Regions from separate parts of the Peribacillus sp. FSL E2-0159 genome, predicted to be linked through region 2. Evidence: a T-box and tRNA genes for the amino acid it is inferred to sense, from the RefSeq annotation. Region 2 holds a T-box; the other holds one or more tRNA genes.
The links. The T-box of region 2 lies ahead of NYE63_RS20295 (valine--tRNA ligase). A T-box ahead of a tRNA ligase gene usually reads a tRNA of that ligase, here a tRNA-Val.
Positions count from the first base shown of each region.

Region 1: it encodes a tRNA-Val, which carries the amino acid that the T-box ahead of NYE63_RS20295 (valine--tRNA ligase) is inferred to sense. The anticodon was not compared.

Region 1 is NZ_CP152053.1:1,399,509-1,407,759, reverse strand. It holds partial or broken gene NYE63_RS07025 (helix-turn-helix transcriptional regulator) at 219-417, opposite strand; partial or broken gene NYE63_RS07020 (DUF2975 domain-containing protein) at 428-909, opposite strand; gene NYE63_RS07015 (DUF2975 domain-containing protein) at 945-1,430, opposite strand; partial or broken gene NYE63_RS07010 (insertion element protein) at 1,678-2,103, opposite strand; gene NYE63_RS07005 (hypothetical protein) at 2,143-3,027, opposite strand; gene NYE63_RS07000 (Ig-like domain-containing protein) at 3,532-5,532, opposite strand; gene NYE63_RS06995 (DinB family protein) at 5,998-6,507, opposite strand; tRNA gene NYE63_RS06990 (tRNA-Val) at 6,925-6,996, opposite strand; gene NYE63_RS06985 (hypothetical protein) at 7,206-7,427, shown strand; gene NYE63_RS06980 (phosphatidylglycerophosphatase A) at 7,445-8,002, opposite strand; gene NYE63_RS06975 (alpha/beta hydrolase-fold protein) at 8,192-8,251, shown strand, end outside.
Region 2 is NZ_CP152053.1:4,155,789-4,164,039, forward strand. It holds gene NYE63_RS20295 (valine--tRNA ligase) at 1-1,983, opposite strand, end outside; T-box leader at 2,027-2,255, opposite strand; gene NYE63_RS20300 (hypothetical protein) at 2,482-2,676, shown strand; gene ysxE (spore coat protein YsxE) at 2,734-3,804, opposite strand; gene spoVID (stage VI sporulation protein D) at 3,900-5,309, opposite strand; gene hemL (glutamate-1-semialdehyde 2,1-aminomutase) at 5,700-6,989, opposite strand; gene hemB (porphobilinogen synthase) at 7,032-8,024, opposite strand; gene NYE63_RS20325 (uroporphyrinogen-III synthase) at 8,021-8,251, opposite strand, start outside.

The sequences.
Region 1 (8,251 bases), 2.8 Mb from region 2:
CACATCGAATGCTAAAATTCAAAAGGAAAAAACTTGAATGGGTGAAAATCGAAAATGATGTTAGAAGCGGTATCGCCAGCATTTCGGAAATTTGTATCCTAAGTAAAACCCAACAAAAAATGTCCCTTTCCTAACATACGCAAAGAAGTGATAGCTTAATGGCTACCCCTTAAATTCTCTATCGACTCCCGTTAGTTAAATAAATTTGTTGTCTGTTTTTATTGAGAGTCCTCATCGCTTTTGTACTCCCAAATATCACCCGCGCTGACAATCCAAAGTCTTACATATCGCTTCTAATGTTGAAAAACGAACCGCTTTTGCTTTCCCATTTTTCAGAATGGAAAGATTCTCCATAGTAATTCCAACCCTCTCAGAAAGCTACGTTACGCTCATTTTTCGTTTTGCAATAATTGCCATATCCTTCACCTCAGACCGTCAAATCATTCTCTGATTTTATGTTAATCGCTTCTTGTAGAAGCCGTTGGAGGATAGCAGCAAAAACGGCGATAACCAACGAAGCAAAAATGATGATGAGTTCCATTAATATAATAGGAGGGTCAACTTTCTTCGCTATAAAATGAAAGAGTGGCAAACCTAATACATACAAACCACTGATTGTAATCGTACAGCACTTTATGTTCTTTAACGCCTTTACAGATGATTCCGAGAACGCTGTGTTTCTCGTCAATGTACCGTAAAAGATTGAAAGCCTGATAGAGAGCAAAGTAAAAAGGCACAGCCGCTCCATACATCACGAAGAAAACGAGATATTTCATTGGGGGCAATATTTGGATACAATTTTGTTGCGAAATTCGCCATATGGGGCACTAAAAATATACACAATGCAAGAACTGGGATTCCTATAAAAATAACAGCTAGCTTTAAAAAGAGTGTCGTAACTTGTTTCATAAAAAGTACCTCGTTAATTAAATTTTCTCAAACCGTTAATCAATTTTTGACTTAATATCTGGGACATTTTTTAATGGCTTTTGAAGTGCATCCACAATGGCTGCGATGATACTTGTTGCTAAAATACCCATTAGACTTAGTGATATAGGACCTGCTGGGTCGTCTCCTGTGATTTTAGCAAGCACCTTTAAGCTTACTATTCCTAACAGAATGAGGAAAATGACTGTAAAAGCACATTTTTTTATAACCTTCAAAGATTTAAGGGATAATTCAGAGAAAGCATTGTTTTTTTCGATATAGGTTAGAAGTTTAAATGCTTGATACAACGCAACAGAAAACGTAATACAGAATCCATATGCACATACTAAAAAGGGGATTAGGAAATAAGCCGTATCTGGATGTACCTTTGCATCTTTAATGGCTATCTCAGGCAACCAATAGATACATAAAGCAAGCATCGCAATTCCAATCAGAAAAATAATTACCTTTAAGAAAGTGGTTGAACCTTGTTTAACATTCATTTAAAGCACCTCACTGATTTTTATAATAAAATGACTTTAACACGCATTTTATTGTTTTACAATAAACTCATATCGTTTTTAATTATATTATTATTGTTATTATTACATCCTTTTAATTTTGACAAAAATAAAAAGCATTTCTCATTACAAAGAAATGCTCTTATTTTAAAATATTAAATTTACAACTTGTTCAACAAAACTTCCCAATAGTTTAATAAAGTAAATCAACAACGAAAGATAACAGAACCTACTTAAAATAAATAATATCCTTCATCGTAAATTGTTTATCGGCAATTCCCAATCTTTGAGCTGGTGTAGCCTTCACTTTATCCAATGAATTGTATGGCAAACAGAAGTTGTAGAAAGTTACAAGGATGGTTAAAGCATATTGGGCATTCTTAGGGTTAAAATTAGCATATATATAGCTTTTTCCTTCCCCTCTTGAAGTAACCAACGGACGCTCCAAAATAGACAATCTGCGTCTAATCTGTTGCATGAATGCAACTTGTAGCCTTGTCATTTACCTTAACCAACATGTTAGCCACATGCTCAATTTCATAATATGATAAATCGGTAGTACAATCAACCAAACGCTTTCCTTGGTCAATTGAAGGAAGTGGATGTTAGATAGGATTCTTAGCCGCTTTCGATGTTGGCTACCATCCTTCTTGACGCCTAAAATTTTTGCTTCAAAAAATGAACATGAAAACGATTATTCCACTTCCATAATCCATTTTGCTTTGCTACCCGAAGTATAATCTGTGTAAAAGATTTCATAAGGTGCATTACCGGTTACTCCGAAAGCAGCAGGTCCGTTAACATGCTTACCAGCTTGAACACTCTCGGTTAATGTATCGAGAGCATATACCTCCATCTTTTCACCTTTGCTGTCATACACTTCAAAATCTCCTGCGCTAACTACTTGTTCTTCTTTTGTACCATTTTGGTATTCAATATCAAATCCCAATACTTCTTTGGGCTGTGTTTCTTCGAATTCGTTTCTTTCCTTTGTATAATGTGCATTTGTTAATGTTATGATATGACCTTCTACATTTACCTTTTCACCTAGTTTAAAGGTTCCAAGCTCTTTAGGTTTTTGTTCGGAATCTTCATCGAATTCAATAGGCTTCTTGTTTTCCGCAATAACTGTGTTGCTCAAATCAACGGTACGGATAGTAGGTTCTTTTTTATCATCGTAGAGCTCAGAGTGTTTATATAGTTCTCGTATGTAGGCATCCATAATTGCTGCTTGCATGCTGTTTTCAAAGCTTCCGCCGTCTGAATTGTTTACTTTCATTTCAATTGTTTTGGAATCTTTTAATTCCATGCTTTTATAGGCGATAGTGCCTTCGTCATCAGGACCAGCCATCTGTTTTAGAATTGTTTTGAAATCTTTTTTTGGCATATAAATTTTAGCCCATGCCTCTTTATCTGGATTCTCAAAATCTATTTTAGAGAAATCTTCCAATGTTGAGAATTCTTTTTGCTCTTTCTTCGGTTCTTCAACCTTTTTGACATCTCCGTTTGAACTGTCTGAACATGCCGATAAAAGAATGACAGACAATAAACCTATTATTAATACTTTTAAAAACTTCATTAATCATTTTCCCCCTGTATGGTGTCTCTTTTAGCACGGTTTATTATCTCTTGTAACAATATTTTAATCAATAGTTGTTTTACAAAAGGAAACAGGAAAGGTAAATAAAAGTGGGAAGTCCAGATTTCAAGAATCAAATAGTAGATTGTTTGATGGATGAATTTAAGTAAACGTAGACATTTCAAGAAATACGATATTTGGTTCAGAAATTGAAAAGAAAATGGATGGCGATATGGTTTGGTCACAAGATATGGGACCTGCTTTTTAGTCAAAAGAAATAATAAAAAGTATCGTCTACCAAATGGAGGAATCGACGTCGTTCTAATTTATATATCCTTACAGATGAATGATTAGAATTATAAGCAGCAGCTTCTTTTTGTGTTAAGCGTTGAACCTGTTCTATTAATCTAGTGCACCAACATTATTGTTTAATAGAATATACAAAAAAGAACGGTCATACTTGGAGAAGTATGACCATTTTTGTTAGTGTCTTTTGATTTAACATTAGCTTACTTTAGTTGTTTTACTTTTACTCTTGTTCCCTGATTTGTCTTGAGCGTATACCTTTATAGTAGAACCCTTCTTTTGTGCCTTGATTTTCACTTTAAAATTTCCTCGGCTATCTACTACACCTTGTCCGATTTTCTTGCTTCCATTGTAAATATAAATGGATGCGCCTTTTTCACTCTTACCAGTAACCGTTACGGTCTTACTAGTTATTTTATTAACCGTTGGGACAGGTGGGGCTGTTTTATCGATTACCTTAACGATTCTGTTGGAGCTTTTATTCCCGGAAGCATCTTTCGCATAAACAACAATGGAAGTGCCAGCTTTTTGCTTCGAAATCTTAAAAGTATACGAACCGCTTTTTGATGTGGCTTCTCCTATTTTATTGCTTCCCACCATCGCATATACTTTTGCATTCGTTTCCGCTTTACCCGAAATAGTCGTCGCATTATCATAAACTGGACTAACACTTGGGGTAGATGGAGCTGTTTTATCTATTACTTTAACCGATTTACTTGCACTCTTATTTCCTGCTACATCAACCGCATAAACAAGTATGGATGTACCGGCTTTCTGTTTTGCAATCTTCATGGAATAAGCACTGTTTTTCGCTGTTGCTTCCCCGATTTTATTTCTTCCCACCATCGCATATACTTTTGCATTGGTTTCAGCTTTACCAGCAATAACCATCGCATTATCATAGACGGCATCCACAGTTGGAGTGGACGGCGCTGTTACATCTTTAACCGTTATCTCTTTTGCTACACTTGTGTTTCCGGCTTTATCTGTAGCAGTAATTGTTAATTTTGTTCTGGCTTTTTGTTTGGATATTCGGACGGTGAATTTACCATCGGTACTTGTTGTAGTAGCCCCTATTACTGTAGTTCCGGCTTTAACCATAAGGATGGAACCAGGTTCGCTTTCCCCTATAATATTCGTCGTTTTATCTGTTACTTCATTCACTTTTGGTAATGCAGGAGCTGCGTTATCTACAGGTGGTGTCCAAGACGAATCTAGCTTTTTAATATAAGCAGAGGAAATATAACCAGTTGATTTCCCATCTTTCGTTTTAACATGAAACCAGACAAACTGATTTGCATTTGCTGTTTTCTCTGTTTTTAAGGTATATGCCAATTCTCCTGTGATTTCCAATAAAGTATTTTTTGGAGCTATATAATTTATCTCACTGGAAGCAGCAGGCTTTGCTCTTAAATACCTATTCCCTCCTGTTACGACTACATCTTGCCCGTTTTTTACAAAGTAGACAGAAGTATGCAATGGGTCCACTAGTGTAAAGGTTTTCTGTAAAAAATTAATATTGTTGGTTTCAGGGTCGTATGAGAAGTGCTCTTTCTTAAATGGAAATTGTGCTAAAAATTGAGTTTTTGTTAAGAAGCTATCACTTTCAATAGAAGAAAAGACTTCTTCTTGATAAGCGTTTGTATTTTTCAATCCATTACTCTGATAGACAGGACCGTTAATAGATTTTGTTCCATTGTACGCCATTATAGGGAAATACCAATTTTCTATTTCCTGTCTTCCTGCACCTTGTATTTTTGGAAGAATATTTTTATCGAGATAATTGTACTTTTCGTTGAGGATTTTGACCCCCTCCTCAATATTGAAGGCGATATCGTATTTTAATTTCTCTACGTATTTTAATTTCTCATCATCGTCGTACTTCTCTGGTATATCTGTAACCTGCATGATACCGATTCCATCATCTGAGGAGATATTAGGTTTGCCCGGCGCTATGAATTGCACCCAATAACTTTCTCTCCAAGCCACAGCCTTTACAACTTCAGGAGGGATTTCTGCATCCAAAGCAGCATTCGTCAGTAAGCAGTTAATATGCTGAAAATCGGGATTGACATTTTGCTTAATTACACCAAACTTTGTGCATTTGGAAGACAATTCTGACGCGGCAGAGGTTTCTTCATTGACCAAACCAAGTAATAAACATGTTAATAATCCTGTTCTCAATAAGATAGATTTCATTATTCCATTCTCCATTCTACTTAGTTAACAATCTAGCTATATTTTACCATAATTAGTTTTTATTAATAGATTCTCCAATGTTATTTAAATAATAGAATTGGTATATTTTTCTTGTCGGCATAATGGAACGTGCGTTCCTTTTGAAACTTCTTCCCATCGACCTTCTTCCCAAAAGGCCCTTGCTAATCCTTCTACGAAATGATAGTTATATTTAAGGTTGTTATAGTTTTGGTTTTCATTTTCATTAATTTTGTAAAGGGGCAATTTAGTTAATGAAACATTGAAAGATAGTTCCTTTGAGTATATTCAGTTCGATGAGATTATGGAACTAACGCACCCGTTAGTTCTATATGGGGTAGAGTCAGGAAAATGCGGATTTACAACGTTAAGGAAGTTTCAATATTAAAAAACCTAATTTCTCAGCATTAAATGAGAAATTAGGTTTTTTCATTAATAGAAAAAGACTTATAAGTATTTATCACTAATCACTTTCATATGGTGTAACTCGTGCCCGACAATGCCATATGCAAAGGTACCTATCGAAACTGGGCTGTTCATTACAGTTCCATTACGATCCCACGCTGCATCATCAATGGTTGAAATAAGACTTAACGTGTTGGAGCGTACCGTGTCTAAACCAGCTAGTAGCTGCTCCCAGGATAATTTGTTGAAGTTTGCCGCAGAAACGTATTGATCCTGATCCATTGCTGGGAGTGGTGCACTTTCATTTCGTGCAATGGCAAGCATTCGATACGACATCACACGTTCCACGTCGGCCAGATGCCCAATCACTTCTTTTAAAGTCCATTTCCCTGGTGCGTACGCCTTCCTTGCTGACTCCTCTGATATGCTGCTCAAGAAGGTAATGGTCTTAGTTCGTTGCTTACTAAGTATTTCTTCAATATCTCCATCTGGCACAAGACTAACATACCTATCATACTCTGGATTTTCAATAGATAATGGTCGTGGACGCACAAGAATCCTCCTCATCGGAATAGTTAATTATGGTTCTAGGCTAATATTCGACTGTCAAGAAGATATTTCCTTTATTTGATATTTAATTTCATTACCGCAAAATAATTGCAAATTAAACAACTTTATTATCTCTGTACAACTAATTTATGCAGTTAACATATTACAGATAATAATGGATTAAATCACTTTTTATTCCACTAACCTGCCCCGATAGTGCCATAAGAAAAAGGCTGCCTTAAAGACAGCTCTGATCCTCGGCTAACGCACCCGTTATTTCAACAAGGTTTACCTACATTAAGAAGTCCCGTTAGCAAAATGTGAGCAAATCACTATCGTTGATCTAAACGCATCCAGTAAGACAAAATAAAAAAGGCCCAAACCCCTGTGATATCAAGGATTTGAGCCTTTGGTAGTTGATGACCTGTGAGGGATTCGAACCCACGACCCCTTCCCTGTCAAGGAAGTGCTCTCCCACTGAGCTAACAAGTCGTATGTATAAACATGTTTGTACTTAAGTACATAATTAATTATATGTTTTTTCATTAAAAAGTCAACGCATTATTTAAAAAAAGTTTTAATTTCATCTTATTTTATTTCCCCTCACCAAAAAATCGAACAAACGATCCCTTTTCACTTGCATATAAAACGTACGTTCGCATACAATAATAGCAAGCAAGTCAGCAAAGGAGTGACAGGTAATGAAATATATACTTCGTAAACATATGGAAGAAAATGCTCCATTGGAGATAATTTATCTCTCCGAACAAGGTAAGATTACGCAGCGGAAAATTCAGGTGCTTGAAATTTATCCAGGTCATATTCACGCTTTCTGTTTTCTAAGGCAGACAAAACGGACGTTTAAAGTGGCTAATATCCTTTCTGCCCGCCTCATTAAAGCCAGGTTTGACAGGTCTGGATGAAGATTATTAATCAAGGTTCAACCTATTAACTCTTCCTCTTCCTGGATGTCCTTTTCCTGTTCAGTTAACGATTCTTCTTCATCTCTCAGACGATGAGCTAACCTTGAGGCGGCACTCGCGGCAATGCTTGCAACGATATCATCCAGGAAGGTATGCACGATTCCTTCCTGCTTCTTATCAAGTTCGTGTATGACGCCTATTTTATTTTTATCCAAATGGCCAAAGGTCGTTACAGCAATGCTTCCGTAACCGAGTACTGCACCAAAGGCAATCGTTTCATCCACTCCGAATAGCCCTTCATCAGATTCAACAATCGATTGCAGGGGTTCTGATAGCTTTTTTTGCTCTGCCAGTTTATCCAGCTCCACACCGACTAAAATGGCATGTTGAATTTCCCTTTTCAACAGGACACGCTCAACGCTGTGGATGCATTCCTCCAGCTTAAGATCAGGTTTGTACTGGAACTGCAATTCATAAACGATTTTTGCAATTGCCTCCACACTGACACCACGCTCTAATAATGTTCGCTTAGCCGCCTTTGTTACTTCCCTGCTGTGTACGTGTACATCTGCCATTTTATTCGCCACCTTTTTTGTATTATTTTTCTATATCCTTGTATTATACCACCTTATAATTTAAATTTTTAGAAAATATAACGAAAATTTTATATTCTAAATTCTTGTCACGAGAAAAAGTCGCAAGGCTATGCTAAAATAATCAAGTAAGTTGTTTTTCATTATTAATTATCATCGAGGTGCGGAAGAATGAGTTTACGCAAAGGCACAATTAAAGAGTACATGTTTAAAAGCGAAGCTTTAGCAGAA
Region 2 (8,251 bases):
ATATAGCGGAAGCTTCGCCATTTCAATATACCAGTCACAGAAATCATCCCAAATGAAGTTGTAAAGCACACGGCCCACTTCACCAAACTCATAACGGTCCGCAAGTCTGGTTACGTTTGAAATCGTTTCATTCAAACGAGTCAAGATCCATTTATCGGCTACAGACTTCTCACCGCTTAAATCGATTTCGTCATAAGTCATGCCATTCATGTTCATCAAAGCAAAACGGGAGGCGTTCCAAATCTTATTGGAGAAGTTCCAAACCGCTTCCACTTTTTCCGTACTATAACGAAGGTCCTGGCCTGGCGAGCTACCCGTAGATAAGAAGTAACGCAGGGAGTCGGCACCGTATTGATCGATGACATCCATCGGATCGACACCATTGCCAAGCGATTTACTCATCTTGCGCCCCTGTTCGTCACGAACCAGACCATGGATCAGCACATCTTCAAATGGTCGTTCACCTGTGAACTCAAGAGCTTGGAAAATCATCCGCGATACCCAGAAGAAAATGATATCATAGCCTGTCACAAGTGCCCCGGTTGGATAGTAACGTTGGAAATCGACACTGTCCTTGTCAGGCCAGCCCATAGTCGAGAACGGCCATAATGCCGAGCTGAACCATGTATCCAGAACATCTGTATCTTGTTCCCAGTTTTCAGCGTCCGCAGGCTCTTCGTGACCTACATACACTTCACCTGTTTCTTTATGGTACCAGGCTGGAATGCGGTGACCCCACCAAAGCTGACGGGAAATGCACCAGTCACGGATATTTTCCATCCAATGCAGGTACGTTTTTTCGAAACGGTCCGGTACGAAATGAACTTTTTCCTCATCGGTTCCTTTTTGAAGTTCAACGGATGCATCAGCCAACGGCTGCATTTTAACGAACCATTGAGTCGAAAGATATGGTTCAACAACAGCACCGCTTCTCTCTGAATGGCCTACTGAGTGAAGGTGATCTTCGATTTTGAAGAGTACTCCTTCTTCCTGAAGGTCCTTGACGATCTGTTTACGGCATTCAAAACGGTCCATGCCTTCATATTTACCGGCCTTTTCATTCATCGAGCCATCTTCATGCATGACAAGGATGCGCTCCAAATCGTGACGGTTCCCGATTTCGAAGTCATTCGGATCATGAGCCGGAGTAATTTTGACCGCGCCTGAACCAAATTCCATATCGACATAATCATCACCGACAATCGGGATTTCCCGGCCTGTAATTGGCAGGCGGACCATTTTGCCGATCAAGTGTTTATAACGGTCATCTTCAGGGTGTACAGCAACAGCAGTATCACCAAGCATCGTTTCTGGACGGGTGGTGGCAATTTCAATTTCACCTGATCCGTCAACCAACGGATATTTCATATGGTAAAATGCGCCCTGCACATCTTTGTAAATAACCTCGATATCGGATAACGCCGTTTTCGTTGATGGATCCCAGTTGATGATGTATTCGCCGCGATAAATCAAGCCCTTGTTATAAAGCGAAACGAACACTTCGCGCACAGCTTTTGAAAGCCCTTCATCAAGAGTGAAGCGTTCACGTGTATAATCAAGTCCAAGACCCAGTTTTGACCATTGTTCACGGATATGGCTCGCATATTCCTCTTTCCATTTCCATGTCTCTTCTACGAATTTTTCACGTCCAAGGTCATAACGGCTCACGCCTTCCGCACGAAGCTTCTGTTCTACTTTCGCTTGAGTGGCGATACCGGCATGGTCCATGCCTGGTAACCATAAAACATCATAGCCTTGCATCCTTTTCATGCGTGTCAATATATCTTGAAGTGTCGTATCCCAAGCGTGGCCAAGATGAAGCTTACCTGTTACATTTGGCGGCGGGATGACAATCGTATATGGTTCTTTTTTATCGTCAACCGTCGTTTCGAAAAACTTTCCATCAAGCCACCATTTGTAGCGGCCTTTCTCTATCGTCTGCGGATCATATTTAGTCGGCATAGAAATTTGGTTCTCTTCCATATCATTTCCTCCTTTTTGGGCATAAAAAAAACTTCCATCATCACAAAAGGACGAAGGAAGTTGTTCGCGGTGCCACCTTTTTTCCGAAAAAGAAAAAAATCTCTTTCGGCTCTCAAATCGGATAACGGCTCTTCACCGGCCTTCGCTACTACGAGGTTCACGAAAACTGCTCGCGGACGACTTCGGATGCTGCTGCCTGGAAACCTCGCACCAATTTGGTTTCCTCTCTGAAAAGTGCATTTCATCTTACTATTTCCGGTCTTTGCATTGATTTATATTCATATGTAAAATCATTGAATGCATATAGTATATAGTACAAAAAATATGGGGCTCCAGTCAATCATCTTTTCGCTTACTTTCTCAGGAACCATCCCATTTCATACATTCAAGGTCATTTTCTTTATTTTATCCACCTAGAACAATGAATGTGACGGCTTTTTCACCTTTTCCACTACCCACCCATAGAATATAAGAAGTCCTATAAAGGAAGGTAATAATATGAAAAAGCGAAGATATACTCCCTACACTTTACCGCCTTGGATGAAGAAATTCCGCGGGGTCTGCCAGCAGTTCATCGTCCCCTTTATCGTATTCCAAGGATTACGTACGCTGATTTTCCCGACTTTCTTCGATATGCTCCTGCTAATCGCATTTATTTTTCTGGCCATGTCTTTATATTTCGAATGGATTTAATTATTCCCTTACAGCAAAAAAAATATACATGACTGGAGATAATCCAATCATGTATATTTAGCTTGGGGGTGATTGTTCTTCTTTGGCAGCCTCGGCAGCCGCCTTTTTCTGCTGTTCGATTTCTTCGATTTTCATCACCATATATTCAATATTTTTCAGCATCCAATATTGCCGCTGCAGTTGAGTGACATTATCAAGCTCTGAACGATGGCCCCTGCCATCGGAATAACCCTTCACTAATTCCAATGCTGATCCAGGGAAAGCCAGATAACTTTGCATGAGCAGCAATTCATCTTCTTTCAACGGAAAATAACGAAAATAGTTATAGAGCCAGTCAACGCAGTCATCACATTGGACAGGATAGGTCCTGGCCGATTTAACGAGAAATGGCAGTAAATCGAAATGCGGCGGTGCCGTATTCGAATTCTCAAAATTGATGAAGTAGCCATATCCCCGCTCATCATAAACGAAATGCTTCAAAGAAAACTTTCCGTGCGTGACCACGGTTCGAACCTTTTCACTTTCCTTCGTCTTTTCATACCAGGTTTCAAACTTCTTGATCGAGTACTTCAGCGCCTGTGAAATATCATTGTAGAAAGAACAGACCGTCAGTTCAAATGGAGACATATACCACTTCTTTTCACAGCTGACAATATACTCATCCATAAATTCCTTCTCGTTATTCCAGGCATCAAGCGTCCGCTCATAATGGGCTTCCCGTTCCTCAATATCCACTTGTATTTCCTTAACGGAAAGTGTATGCATCCGAGCAAGCTCCCTGAACATTTGCTTATGTTTTTCATCGCGCTCCCCGTCCCTTTCATTATTGAGCCAGGGCATCAAGTAATACAAACGTCCATTATGAAGAACGGCGTAACGCTGATCCATCGTTTGATAAATCGGAACGATCCGATTATAACCGCGATGGTACAGTTTTTGAACATTTTTGATAAAATCCATGCCGTTCTGCGGTAACATGGATTTCAAGGCAAATGTACCGCGATCACTGTATACTTTTTTTACACGACCGAAGTCCTCGATATATTGTACATACATGGCATATTCCTTCAATACGGTCTCCGTGTCCCGATCCCGATTGGCAGGCTGTTGATTCTCGTTTTCCCTCACGAGACTCACTCACTTTCTCTAAAAAAACTAAACAATCCGATTCCTCTAGCACCTAAAAAACAGGAGCAGACCATATGCTCTGCTCTCTGTCCTCGTCAATTCTTATATGCAACCGCCTTCGGTATATAGATAACTTGCCCTTCATGGACGTTCTGATTCGACTCCAATTCATTGCTGAAAAGTATCGATTGAACCGTGACATCATATCGTTGAGCCAAGTCATCAAGCGTTTCCCCTTGCTGAACAATGCAAACCTTCATCCTTACCAGTTCTTCTTCTTGTTTCCGTCCGAATAAATCCATGATGGAAGTCTGCTTTTCATCATGACCGGCCGTTTCTTTATCATCACGTTCCGCGGCTTGTTTCCTGCCTTTGAAATTCTTACTCTCCTTAGCCGGAGGCGCAGGTCTTTCCCTCTTCTTGAATAGATCGCTTATGGACGAATTGGATTCCTCTTCCTGCTCCACCTTCACATTCTCATTAAGGATAGGACCCGCTGCAACTTCATCTTCTTCCTGCCGGATGACATCCTCGGTTTCTAAATTTGAAATTGGGCTATTTTGATGATTGGTTACATGACTTGGCTTTTCTACTACTTCCTCTCTCATTGTCACTCTAGGAATCTCCATCTTTTCCATGGAATCCTGCCTGCTTGGTTCTTCCTCCAGTTTCTCCTCACCCATGGAAGGTACCTTTTCCGTGGAGTCAGGCGGATCACCAATCACATCTTCCTCTACAGCTTCAGCTTCTTCCTGTCTATGCACTTCCGTTTCCCACTCCTCCTCTTCAGGATATGGTGAAACGGGAATTTCAAAAACTGGGGCATTATGCTGATTGCTTAAATAAATCGGTTCCTCTTCTTCTTCTTCGTTTGCTTCAGAAACTCGTTTTGCCTCTGCAGAAAAAGGCGCGTATAACTCTTCTTCCTCCTCATCACGGAAAACAGGCTGAAAATCCGGGATTGGCGGTACTGCAGCTGCATAAGGAATATATGACTCATTTTCCCCATCCGTTTCTTCCTGTTCCTCTGCTTCCCCAACCTCCTGCTCAGTATCGAACCGTTCTTCCACATATGAATCATTATAGATTCCGGTTATCAAAAGGTCCGCCTGCAATTTCAAACAGTTATGTTCTGGCAGGGCATAATCAAAGCTTTGAATCGAGACATCGACCTCATCCAATGAGGCAATCCGATTATTCGGAATCGTTATATCAACCGGAAAACGGTGTGTGAACTCATTAAGTCCATTGAGATGCCTCTCGACCTTTTGAACCGCTTTTGGCAAAAAGGTCTGCGAAAACTCCTCTTCTTCACCATTTTGCGAGTCTTTGTATTCACCGCTTAAATCTAACGAGCCTCGTATAAAAACATATTGATCACTTTCTTGAATCGACACATTTGGATCAAGGGAAATAGAATATAGCTCAGCCACTTCCTGTCCCTTCTGGAACCAAACGGATTCCTCTAAAGTAAATCGTAAATACGATTCATTTTCTTGCGACAAGACAACTCCTCCTTTCAGCTTCAGGAAACGGTACCTATACCAATATCAATCTATGAGGGAAGGAAGCTGATTATTCCTTAATTTCATTTGCAACACTCCAGACCTTATATTTCATGAACCTATTAAAAAGAAGAAGATTCAATTCTTTCAGGCTAAAATTAATGCTGGATTGAATCAATCGTCCTGAAAAATCCGGCATGAAACCAATTATTCGGTCTACCGTCTTATTAATTGACCTAGCTTCATATCCTTCAACGTTTGATTCGGTTCTTCCACGTACTGATTGAATTCAAAAAAAACTGGCTACCTTTCTCCAAAAGTTTTTGGAAAAATTGTAGCCAGTTCAAATTTATTATTATCGAATATAGCAGTCGCTCATGAAGCCTTGCATCATTTTTTTAATTTTGCAAAAGCCTGTTCTGCCGCTGCAATGGTCTTTTCGATATCTTCATCACTATGTGCAGTGGAAAGGAATAAACCTTCAAACTGTGACGGCGGCAAGTAGATGCCTTGATTCGCCATTTCCCTATAGTAAGAAGCAAAGAACTCTAAATCGGATGTTTTTGCTGTTTCATAGTTTACGACTTCTTCATTAGTAAAGAAAAGTCCAATCATGGAACCGGCACGGTTGAATGTATGGGGAACTCCGTACTTTTCCGCTAATTCTCCTATTCCTTTTTCGAGCATATCCCCTTTTCGGGTGAACTCATCATAAGATTCTGGAGTCAATTGGCTCAGCGTTTCAAGGCCGGCCGTCATGGCAAGAGGGTTACCAGACAATGTTCCTGCTTGATAGATTGTCCCACTTGGTGCAATTTGTTCCATGAATTCGCGCTTGCCTCCGAATGCTCCGACAGGCAAGCCGCCGCCAATTACTTTCCCAAGGCAAGTCAGGTCCGGTACGATGCCAAAATAGCCTTGTGCACAATTATAGCCGACACGGAACCCTGTCATTACTTCGTCAAAGATCAATAGCGCTCCGTATTGGGTCGTCACTTCACGTAAGCCTTCAAGGAAACCAGGTTGCGGCGGAACCACGCCCATGTTCCCTGCAACAGGTTCTACGATGATACAGGCGATGTCTTCGCCAAATTGTTCAAACGCATATTTGGTTGCAGCAAGATCATTATATGCTACGGTAATCGTATTTTTTGCAATGCCTTCCGGTACTCCAGGGCTATCCGGTAATCCTAATGTTGCAACGCCGGAACCCGCTTTGATTAGCAATGAATCGCCATGGCCATGATAGGAACCTTCAAATTTCAGGATTTTATCACGGCCTGTAATGCCTCGTGCCAGCCTTAGTGCACTCATCGTCGCTTCGGTTCCTGAAGATACCATACGGATCATCTCAATCGAAGGCACCCGTTCAATGACCAGCTTAGCCAGTTCATTCTCAATCAGCGTAGAGGTACCAAAGCTTGTACCGGATTCCGCTACCTTTTTCAATGATTCCACGACACGGTCATTCGTGTGACCCAGGATTAGCGGTCCCCATGAAAGAACATAGTCGATATATTCATTTCCATCGATATCATACATTTTTGAGCCTTTTCCTCGCTCCATGAAAATGGGATCCATGTCCACAGATTTGAAGGCACGTACCGGGCTGTTCACGCCGCCTGGCATCAAATTTTTTGCTTCGGCAAACGCTTTTTTCGAGTTTTCATATGACCGCATGATTCAATCCCCTTTTTCCATTACAGGTTATATTTTTTATCATCATTGATTATCTTCGTTTATCCAGCGTGCTACCTCTTTTGAAAAATACGTAATGATCAAGTCGGAACCTGCGCGTTTCAAGCCTGTCAGCATTTCCATCACTATCGCTTTTTCATCAATCCAGCCATTTTGGGCAGCCGCCTTAACCATTGAATATTCACCGCTGACATTATATGAAACAATCGGAAGATTAAAGTTATTCTTAACGTCCCTGATGATGTCCATGTAGGAAAGGGCTGGTTTCACGATTAGGAAGTCCGCACCTTCAGCAACATCGGATTCAGCTTCACGAAACGCTTCAAGGCGATTGGCGGGATCCATTTGATAAGTTTTCCTGTCGCCAAATTGTGGCGCACCATTCGCAGCATCACGGAATGGGCCGTAAAAAGCCGAAGCATATTTCACCGCATAGGACATGATCGGAATATCTTCATACCCCGCTTCATCCAGACCTGCACGGATGGCCGCAACGAAACCGTCCATCATATTGGAAGGGGCAATGATATCAGCACCGGCCTCTGCCTGGCTGATTGCCGTTTTGGCAAGAAGGTCAAGAGAGGCGTCATTAAGGATTTTTTCCCCTTCAACGACCCCGCAATGGCCATGGCTTGTATACTCACAAAGGCAAGTATCCGCAATGACAATGACTTCAGGATATTGTTTTTTAATAAAACGGGTGGCCTCTTGCACAAGTCCGTTGTGATGAAATGCACCTGTGCCCTGTTCGTCTTTATCATGATCAAAAGGAACACCGAATAAAATGACTGACTTAATGCCCAGACTCACGACTTCATCCATTTCGGCACCCAGATTATCCATGGATAACTGATATATGCCTGGCATAGAGTTGATTTCATTTTTCACATTTTCCCCGTCGATGACGAAGATCGGATAGATCAAATCCTCTTTATGTAATTGTGTTTCACGGACTAAAGCCCTCATGCCAGCACTTGCACGCAAGCGACGGTGGCGATTGAATGGAATGTTTTTCATTTTAAAGTTCCTCCCTTTTTACTTCTTTTCAAAATAAAGCGTATTAACTCCGCAACCATGGCATCCGTCGTATAAACATCTGGACAGACATCGACGAATAGCCCATGTTTTTCAGCGGTTTTAGCGGCAATCGGCCCGATGCATGCGATGATGATCCGGTCTATGTATGTATCCAATTCATGACGTTTCATGATCTGTAAAAAATGATTGACTGTCGATGAACTCGT